Regions from separate parts of the Sphingomonas sp. CFBP8993 genome, predicted to be linked through region 2. Evidence: predicted binding sites of a transcription regulator. Region 2 holds the regulator's gene; the other holds the start of a gene.
The links. The regulator LexA, encoded in region 2, represses DNA repair genes until DNA is damaged. The targets are predictions, from matches to a motif close to GTTCCNCNCTTGTTCT.
Positions count from the first base shown of each region.

Region 1 (4,419 bases), on a different contig from region 2:
GCGGCATGACGCGTGGGGTCGAGCGAGAGCGGCGCTTCCCAGATCGCCGCCAGCCTTTGCCGCACCGCTTCGTCCCGAAAATCGTCCAGCGTGATTCGAAAGCGGGCGCGGTCGGGGAACTGCTTGTAATGTTTGCCCTGGCCCGAAAAGTCGGCGAACAGCTCGATCACCCGGCCGACATCGACCACGATCAGGAAGGGCGGCCAGCCATGCTCGACCGGCAGGGCGCGGGCATATTGCTCGGCCTGTTCGCGGGCGCGGCGCATCAGCACGTCCCATTGCCGCGAACGGGGTGCCGGGCCCGGTTCGTCGGGCAACAGGCCGGGCAGGAAAGGCGGCAATTTGGCGCGGGGGCCTTCGCGGCTCTGCTTGGCCTCCAGCACGAAACAGCCGCGCTTGTAGAGGTCGATCCGCCCGCGCCGGTCCTCCTCCTCGCCGGGCAGGACGACGGCGCGCTCGAAGACATAGTCGTTGCGGGTGCTGGTGGCGTGGGCGGGATCGGGCGGGGCGACGCCGATGATCGCGCACAGCTCGGTGAGGAACAGCGCATAGTTGGCGCGCTCGGCCCCGCCTTCGCACGCCTGCCAGCGCCGGATAAACGCCTCGATCGCTGCCGCGGTCGCCATAAGTTGAAATCCTCCCGATGGCGATCATCGGGAGGATTTTGGCATTCGCGACGAGAGCTATCCCCGTAAGGGATTTAATGCCGTTTTGTTCAGAATGTGATCCTGATCCGTTCGGTCAAAGCCGCAAGAACGGATCAATTTGGCGAATACATCGCCATGGCATCCCGCCGGAATGCCGCACCACTATCGGTCCGGCTATAGAACATATGTCCGCCCGGATAGACGTTGAGATGCACTCGCTGCGCCACGCCGTAGCTCGGCATCTGGTCGACGATCAGTCGCGAGGCGAAATAGGGACAGGACAGGTCGTCCCAGCCATGCACGATCATCACCTTCATCTTGGGGTCGTTGGCGATCGCCTTGCGCAGGTCGGTGACAGGGGTGTCGTCGGGCTTGCCGCGATCCCAGGCGCTGTTCACGCTGTACGACAGCGCATGATAGCGCGCGTCGGTCTTCCAGCCGACCTCGCGCGTGACGAAGTCCACCATCGCGCTGGTCGTCGGCGCGATCAGCGAGTCGAGCAGCGGGTCGTTGGAGCGCTGCTGCGACGACCAGGGGAAGGGGTCGAAGGCGGTGACGTTGGAGTCGTAGATGCTGCCGATGGTCGAATCGTTGCGGTGAATCTCACGCAGATAGGTCCGCGTATCGACCCGCCCGCCCAGCTTCCGGACCAGCGCGGGGTCGAGCCCGGTCAGCTCGCTGACGCGCGTCACGATGCGGTCCACGGCCTGGGTGTCCGACCGACCGCGCATCAGGTCGCGCAGGTAATCGCCACGCGCATAGGCCTCGACCCCCGCCATCGCCTCGGGGGTCAGCTTGCCCTGCCGCTCCAGCTGCGCGGCGGCCATCGAGGGCAGGTCGATCATCCAGGGCAACGGCGACAGCGCGGTCGCGTCATCGCCCGAGGCGGGGTCGAGATAGGGGGACACCATCACGAGGCCGTTCACGCCCACGCCGATCTGGGACTGCAATTCATAGGCGATACGCGGCGCCCGGTAGCCGCCATAGCTTTCGCCCATGATGTATTTGGGCGAGCGCAACCGGCCTTCCTTGACCAGCCAGTCATAGACGACCTTGGACAGATATTTGATATCCGGGTCGTTGGCGTAGAAGGCCTTCTTCGTCTCGGCCTCGTCGACCAGGCTGCGGCTGAAGCCAGTGCCGACGGGGTCGATGAAGACCAGATCGGTAAAGTCCAGCCAGCTATTGGGATTGTCGGTCGCGATCGGCGCGTCGGAGGGGGCATCGCCCTGCGCGCCGAACGGCACCCGCTTCGGGCCGACCGCACCCATGTTCAGATAGACCGACGCCGCCCCCGGTCCGCCATTGAAGGCGAAGGTGACGGGCCGCCGGACATCGCCGCCAGGCACGGTATAGGCGGTATAGACGACCTGGCCGATCTCCTTGCCCTTGTCGTCGCGCACCGCGATCTTGCCCACCGTCGCCTTGTAGCTGACGACCCGGCCGCCGATCCGCGCGCTCTGCGTGATCGTCTTGTCCGCGGGCAGGGGCGGCAGCTTGGCGTCGTCGTCCTTTTTCTCGGTGGTGGTCGTGGTTTCGGTCTTTTCGGCCTTCTGGGCCAGCACGGGCGTGGCGGCGGCGGTCAGCAGCAACAGGGCGGTCAGGTGCAGGGTCTTGGGCACGTTCGGAATTTCCCCCTTCGGATAAGGCGTCGTGACGGATCATGATCCCATGTCCCGCGTTCCCGCAAGCCATCCCCCCTCGAAACACGCCGAACCGCTCCCTATCTCGCCTCTGGCCTTCCTCCCGGAACAGAAGTAGAACTAGCCCCATGCTGACCAAGATTTCCGTCCGCGGCGCGCGCGAGCACAATCTCAAGGATGTCGATATCGACATTCCCCGTGACACGCTGACGGTGATCACCGGCCTGTCGGGGTCGGGCAAGTCTTCGCTGGCGTTCGACACCATCTATGCCGAGGGGCAGCGGCGTTACGTCGAATCGCTGTCGGCCTATGCGCGCCAGTTCCTGGAGATGATGCAGAAGCCGGACGTCGACCATATCGAGGGGCTGTCGCCCGCCATCTCGATCGAGCAAAAGACGACCAGCCGCAATCCGCGCTCGACCGTGGCGACCGTCACGGAAATCTACGACTATATGCGCCTGCTCTGGGCGCGGGTGGGCATTCCCTACAGCCCGGCCACCGGAGAGCCGATCGCGGCGCAGACGGTCAGCCAGATGGTCGACCGGGTGATGACGCTGCCCGAGGGGACGCGCCTCTACCTGCTCGCCCCTGTGGTGCGCGGCCGCAAGGGCGAGTATCGCAAGGAAATGGCCGAGTGGCAGAAGGCGGGCTTCACCCGCGTTCGCATCGACGGCCAACTCCATGAGATTGACGAGGCGCCTGCGCTCGACAAGAAGTTCAAGCACGACATCGAGGTGGTGGTCGATCGCCTGGTCGTGCGCGAGGATATCGCGACCCGCCTGGCCGACAGTTTCGAGACCGCGCTTAAGCTGGCGGATGGCCTGGCCTATGTCGATCCCGCCGATCCGGTCGAACCTGCCACACCCAAATCCGCGGTGCTGGGCAACAACGCGCCTGAAGGTCGCATCGTCTTTTCCGAGAAGTTCGCCTGCCCGATTTCCGGCTTCACCATTTCCGAGATCGAGCCGCGCCTGTTCTCGTTCAACGCGCCGCAAGGGGCGTGCCCGGCCTGTGACGGTCTTGGCGAAAAGCTGATCTTCGACGAGGATCTCGTCGTCCCCAACCACGAATTGTCGATCAAGAAGGGCGCGGTCGTGCCCTGGGCCAAGTCCAATCCGCCCAGCCCCTATTATATGCAGGTGCTGGGCAGCCTGGCGCGCGAGTTCGGCTTCTCGCTGGAGACGCCGTGGAAGGATCTGGACGCTTCGGTGCATCAGGCGATCCTGCACGGCACCAAGGGCAAGGCGGTCACGCTGACCTTCGTCGACGGCAAGAAGTCGTATGACGTGAAAAAGCCGTTCGAGGGCGTGATCGGCAACCTCAACCGCCGGATGCTCCAGACCGAGAGCGCCTGGATGCGCGAGGAACTGGCCAACTACCAGTCGTCGCAGCCTTGCGAGGTCTGCCACGGCGCGCGGTTGAAGCCCGAGGCGTTGGCGGTGAAGATCGCCATGCAGGACATCAGCTATGCCACGCATCTGTCGGTGGTCGATGCGCTGGCCTTCTTCACCGGGCTACCCGAGCATCTGACCGACCAGCAGCGCGCCATCGCCCAGCCGATCCTGAAGGAAATCGTCGAGCGGCTGGGTTTCCTGAACAATGTCGGGCTCGATTACCTGAACCTCGATCGGACCAGCGGCACGCTGTCGGGCGGCGAGAGCCAGCGCATCCGGCTGGCGTCGCAGATCGGATCGGGCCTGTCGGGTGTGCTGTACGTCCTCGACGAACCGTCGATCGGCTTGCACCAGCGTGACAACGACATGCTGCTCGCCACGCTGCGGCGGCTGCGCGACCTGGGCAACACCGTGCTGGTGGTCGAGCATGATGAGGATGCGATCCGCACCGCCGATTATGTCATCGACATGGGGCCGGGCGCGGGCGTGCATGGCGGAAAGATCGTCGCGCACGGCACGCTCAAGCAGTTGCTCAAGTCCAAGACCAGCGTGACTGCCGATTATCTGAACGGCACGCGCGAGGTGGCGGTCCCGACCAAGCGGCGCAAGGGGTCGGGCAAGAAGCTGACCGTGCACAAGGCGACCGCCAACAACCTGCAGGGCGTGACCGCCAGCATTCCGCTCGGCACCTTCACCTGCATCACCGGCGTGTCGGGTTCGGGCAAGTCGAGCTTC
Region 1 covers NZ_JAXCWU010000006.1:170,078-174,496, forward strand. Annotated here, with positions in the region: gene SOM26_RS13885 (class I SAM-dependent DNA methyltransferase) at 1-626, opposite strand, end outside; gene SOM26_RS13890 (S10 family peptidase) at 761-2,269, opposite strand; gene uvrA (excinuclease ABC subunit UvrA) at 2,419-4,419, shown strand, end outside.
Region 1: a site for LexA is predicted at 2,396-2,411, ahead of uvrA (excinuclease ABC subunit UvrA). Genes of this name have one in related genera too.

Region 2 (4,419 bases):
ACAGGCACGGGCGGCGGTGTCGATCCCGGTCCTGCGCAAGGACTTCATGGTCGACCCTTGGCAGGTCCACGAATCGCGTGCCCTGGGCGCCGACGCGATCCTGATCATCGTCGCCGCGCTGGACGACACGCAGATGCAGGAGATCGAGGCCGCCGCGATCGAATGCGGCATGGACGCCCTGGTCGAGGTGCACGACGCCGCCGAGATGGAGCGCGCCGCTCGGCTCAAGTCGCGCCTGATCGGGGTGAACAACCGCGACCTTCGCGACTTCTCGGTCGACTTCCAGCGGACCTACGAACTGGTCGGCCATGCCCCCGCCGGATCGACCTTCGTGGCCGAGAGCGGCCTGACGACGCGTGCCGACCTGGATGCGATGGCCGCACATGGCATTCGTTGCTTCCTGGTCGGCGAGGCGCTGATGCGTCAGCATGATGTCGAGGCGGCAACCCGCGCGCTGATCGGATGAGCGGCCTCACCCATCTGGACGACGAAGGCTCGGCCCGCATGGTCGATGTCGGGGCCAAGGCGGTGACGGCGCGGCAGGCGATCGCTCAAGGGCGTGTCACCATGGCCCGCGACGCCGCCGCCGCGATCCGAGCAGGCAGCGTCCAGAAGGGCGACGTGCTGGCGGTCGCGCGCGTGGCCGGCATCATGGCCGCCAAGCGGACCAGCGACCTGATCCCGCTCTGCCACCCGCTGCCGCTCAGCAAGGTCGAGATCGACCTGATGCTGGACGAAACCGGCGTGACCGCGACCGCGACGGCCGCGACGGCGGGCCAGACGGGCGTCGAGATGGAGGCGCTGACCGCCGTATCGGTGACGCTGCTGACCATCTACGACATGGCCAAGGCACTCGATAAGCGCATGACGATCGGCGACATTCGTCTGATCGCCAAGACCGGCGGCAAGTCGGGCGACTGGCACGCCTGACGCCGCCCCCCCCTTCCGGGAACGCGCCGCCGTCCCACGCGTCATGGGTGCAACAGGAGCGACCGTCATTCTCTTACCCGTCCCCGAAGCCCAGAAGCGCCTGCTGGCGCTGACCACCGAACGTCCGATCGTGGACGTGCCATTGCGTGAAGCGGCTGGGCGCTGGGCCGCGCGGGACATTGCGGCCCGGCGTACCCAGCCGTCCAGCGACCTGTCGGCGATGGACGGCTATGCGATCCGCTTCGCCGACATGCCGGGGCCCTGGACGGTGATCGGCGAGAGCGCGGCGGGACGGCCCTTCGCCGGGACCATCGCGGTGGGAGAGGCCACCCGGATATTCACCGGTGCGGCGCTGCCGCCGGGTGCCGATACGGTCCTGATCCAGGAAGAGGCCGGACGGGATGGCGATACCCTGCTGCTGACCGGCGAAGGGCCCGGCCATCTGGGCCGCAACGTGCGGCGGCGCGGACTGGACTTCGACGAGGGCGCGACGCTGATCACGGCGGGTCAGCGGCTGACTCCGGCCCGGATCGCGGTGGCTGCGACCGGCGGGCATGGCACCCTGCCCGTCCGCCAGCATGTCCGCGTCGCGATCGCCGCCACCGGTGACGAACTGGTGCCGCCCGGCTCGGGCGATCCCGCCACCTTGCCCGAATCGAACGGCGTCATGCTCGCCGCGCTGCTCGCCGACCTGCCGGTCGAGATCATCGACCTGGGCATCCTGCCCGACGACCTCAATGCCTTGCGCGATGCCTTTGCCGGGGTCGGGGCCGATCTGCTGGTGACGACCGGCGGTGCCTCGGTCGGCGACCATGATTTGGTCCAGCCCGCGCTGAAGGCGGCGGGCGGCCAGGTCGATTTCTGGCGGATCGCGCTTCGCCCCGGCAAACCGATGATGGCCGGACGCCTGGGCGGCACGGTCGTACTCAGCCTGCCGGGCAATCCCGTATCCGCCTTCGTGACCGCGACGCTGTTCGTTCGGCCGCTGATCGCACATATGGCGGGGGCGGCCGATCCGTTTCCCGCCCCGATCCCGACGATCCTGGGGGAAGACCTGCCCGCCAACGGCCCACGGATCGATTACCTGCGTGCCGCGATGATCGACGGCCGGGTCCATGCCGCCGCCATTCAGGACAGCTCGATGCTGCTTACCCTGGCGCGTTCGACCTGCCTGATCATCCGCCCGCCGCATGTCCCCGCCGCCCAAGCCGGCGACTCGGCGGAAATCCTGATGCTCGCTTGACGCAAGCCAAAACGTTCCATATAAGTTCCACGTCTGTTCTGGACGGAGGATCGCGATGCTCACCGCAAAGCAGCATGAGCTTGTCTGCTTCATCAACGACCGTTTGAAGGAAACCGGCGTGTCGCCGTCCTTCGAGGAGATGAAGGAGGCGCTGGACCTCAAGTCCAAGTCCGGTGTCCATCGCCTGATCTCCGCGCTGGAGGAACGCCACTTCATCCGTCGCCTGCCCAACCGCGCCCGCGCGCTGGAAGTGCTGCGGATGCCCGATCGTCCCGAAAAGCCCGTGGCTGCGCCGACCGAGGCCAATGTACGGCCCCCGGCGCCCAAGCCGATCGCCGAACCCGCCAATGACGTGGTCGAGATTCCGCTGCATGGCCGCATCGCCGCCGGTCTGCCGATCGAGGCGTTCGAGGGCAGCTCGACGCTGGCAGTGCCTGCTGCCCTGCTGGGTGCAGGCGAGCATTATGCGTTGGAAGTGTCGGGCGATTCGATGGTCGAGGCGGGTATCCTGGACGGCGATTATGCGCTGATCCGCCGCACCAACGTGGCCCGCGACGGCCAGATCGTCGTGGCGCTGATCGACGATGCGGAGGCGACGCTCAAATATTTCCGGCGTGAAGGCTCGATGGTCCGCCTGGACCCCGCCAACCGTGCCTATGACCCGCAGCGTTATGCCCCTGCCCAGGTGCGCGTGCAGGGCAAGCTGTCGGGCATCCTCCGCCGCTACGACTGAGCTTGGGTTGGTCCGTTGCCCTGCCCTTTAACGGGGCAGACGGCGAAGACCACGGAAAGCGAGAAGGGGCTGCTGGCTATCGGCCCTTCCCTCGCCTTTCCCCAAAGGAGAGGCTTACGCAGACCCGGGCATTACATGGCAAAGGCTTGGAGGCTGATCCAGTCTAGCCGAAACACCACCCCGGCGGAGGCCGGGGTCCAGTTGGGGGTGCGGTGGTGGTCGACCGACGCGTTCCATCAATGAAACCTTCGCAACTGGACCCCGGCCTCCGCCGGGGTGGTAAGACCATAGTTCAGGTCAGGCGGATCAAACTCTAGCGCCCCTGCCCCATGGCCGTGGGGATCCACGGATGCCCGTCCCCCGGCTGGCGCACCATCCGAACCGACGGCGGATCGAGCCGGATCGAAACCCCACCGGTGTGTCGCAAGGCTCCGCTATCCAGTTTCAACCACCGCGGCCGACACGCCGCGGGCAGACGCCGGTCGGCAACGACGATATCAACTTTACTGCACAGTTCGATCAACCGCGCCCATGGCACCGGATAGCCGCTGCGCGTCGCCGCGATCCGCCAGGTCCGATCGCCTCTCACCAGCCCTGTCACGCACATATCGGGCCCGCACCGCGCATTGACCTGATCGGCCAGCGCCAGCGGCTCGCCACCCGCCCCGCTCAGTTCGGTCAGGGTGGTGCGCATATAATCCCCTGCCCGGTCGCGCAGCAGCGCCACGCGATCCCCCGCCATGACCGCGACATGCCGCCCGTCGCCGGTCACGATCAGGTCCGGCGTCGGCGCGGCCAGCATGATGCCGATCGCCAGCATCAAGGGCGGCAGGCCCAGCCACCGCCACCGCGTCCGCCACAACGCGATCCAAAGTCCCCCGGCCACCGCCACCGCAAATGCCCAGGGCGGGGCCACCGGCAATGCGACGACCGACCCCGGCATGGCCGACACCCAGCGCGCCAGGGCCAGCAGCAATCCCAAGGCCTTGCCCAGCAGCCACCAGAAGGGGCCGCCCCAGCCCAGCGGCTCCAGCAGCAGCGCAATCATCTCCAGCGGCATCGCCACGAACGTCGTCCAGGGGATGGCGACGATGTTGGCCAGCGCGCCGTAAAGCCCCGCCTTGTGGAAGTGAAAGACGGCGATCGGCATCAGCGCGGCTTCGACGACGATCCCGGTCGCGAGCAACGCGCCCAACTGGCGTAGCGCCGACCAGCGCCAGTCGGGATGCGGCCCCAGCCACCGTCGGACCGTCGGATGCTCGTGCAGCGCGACGATCGCGGTGATCGCGGCGAAGGATAGCTGGAAGCTCGCGCCGACCAGCGCCTCGGGTCGGAACAGCAGGACGATCAGCGCCCCCGCCGCCACCAGCCGCAGGGTCATCGCCTCGCGTCCCAGCGCCAGGGCGGTCAGGACCAGGATCGCGGCGACGCAGGAACGGATGGTCGGCACCTCCGCGCCCGTCAGCCAGGTATAGCCGATCGCCGCCACCGCCCCGGCCGCCGCCCCCACCAG
Region 2 covers NZ_JAXCWU010000003.1:418,942-423,360, reverse strand. Annotated here, with positions in the region: gene trpC (indole-3-glycerol phosphate synthase TrpC) at 1-466, shown strand, start outside; gene moaC (cyclic pyranopterin monophosphate synthase MoaC) at 463-930, shown strand; gene SOM26_RS08140 (molybdopterin molybdotransferase MoeA) at 974-2,173, shown strand; gene lexA (transcriptional repressor LexA) at 2,229-2,906, shown strand; gene SOM26_RS08130 (ComEC/Rec2 family competence protein) at 3,220-4,419, opposite strand, start outside.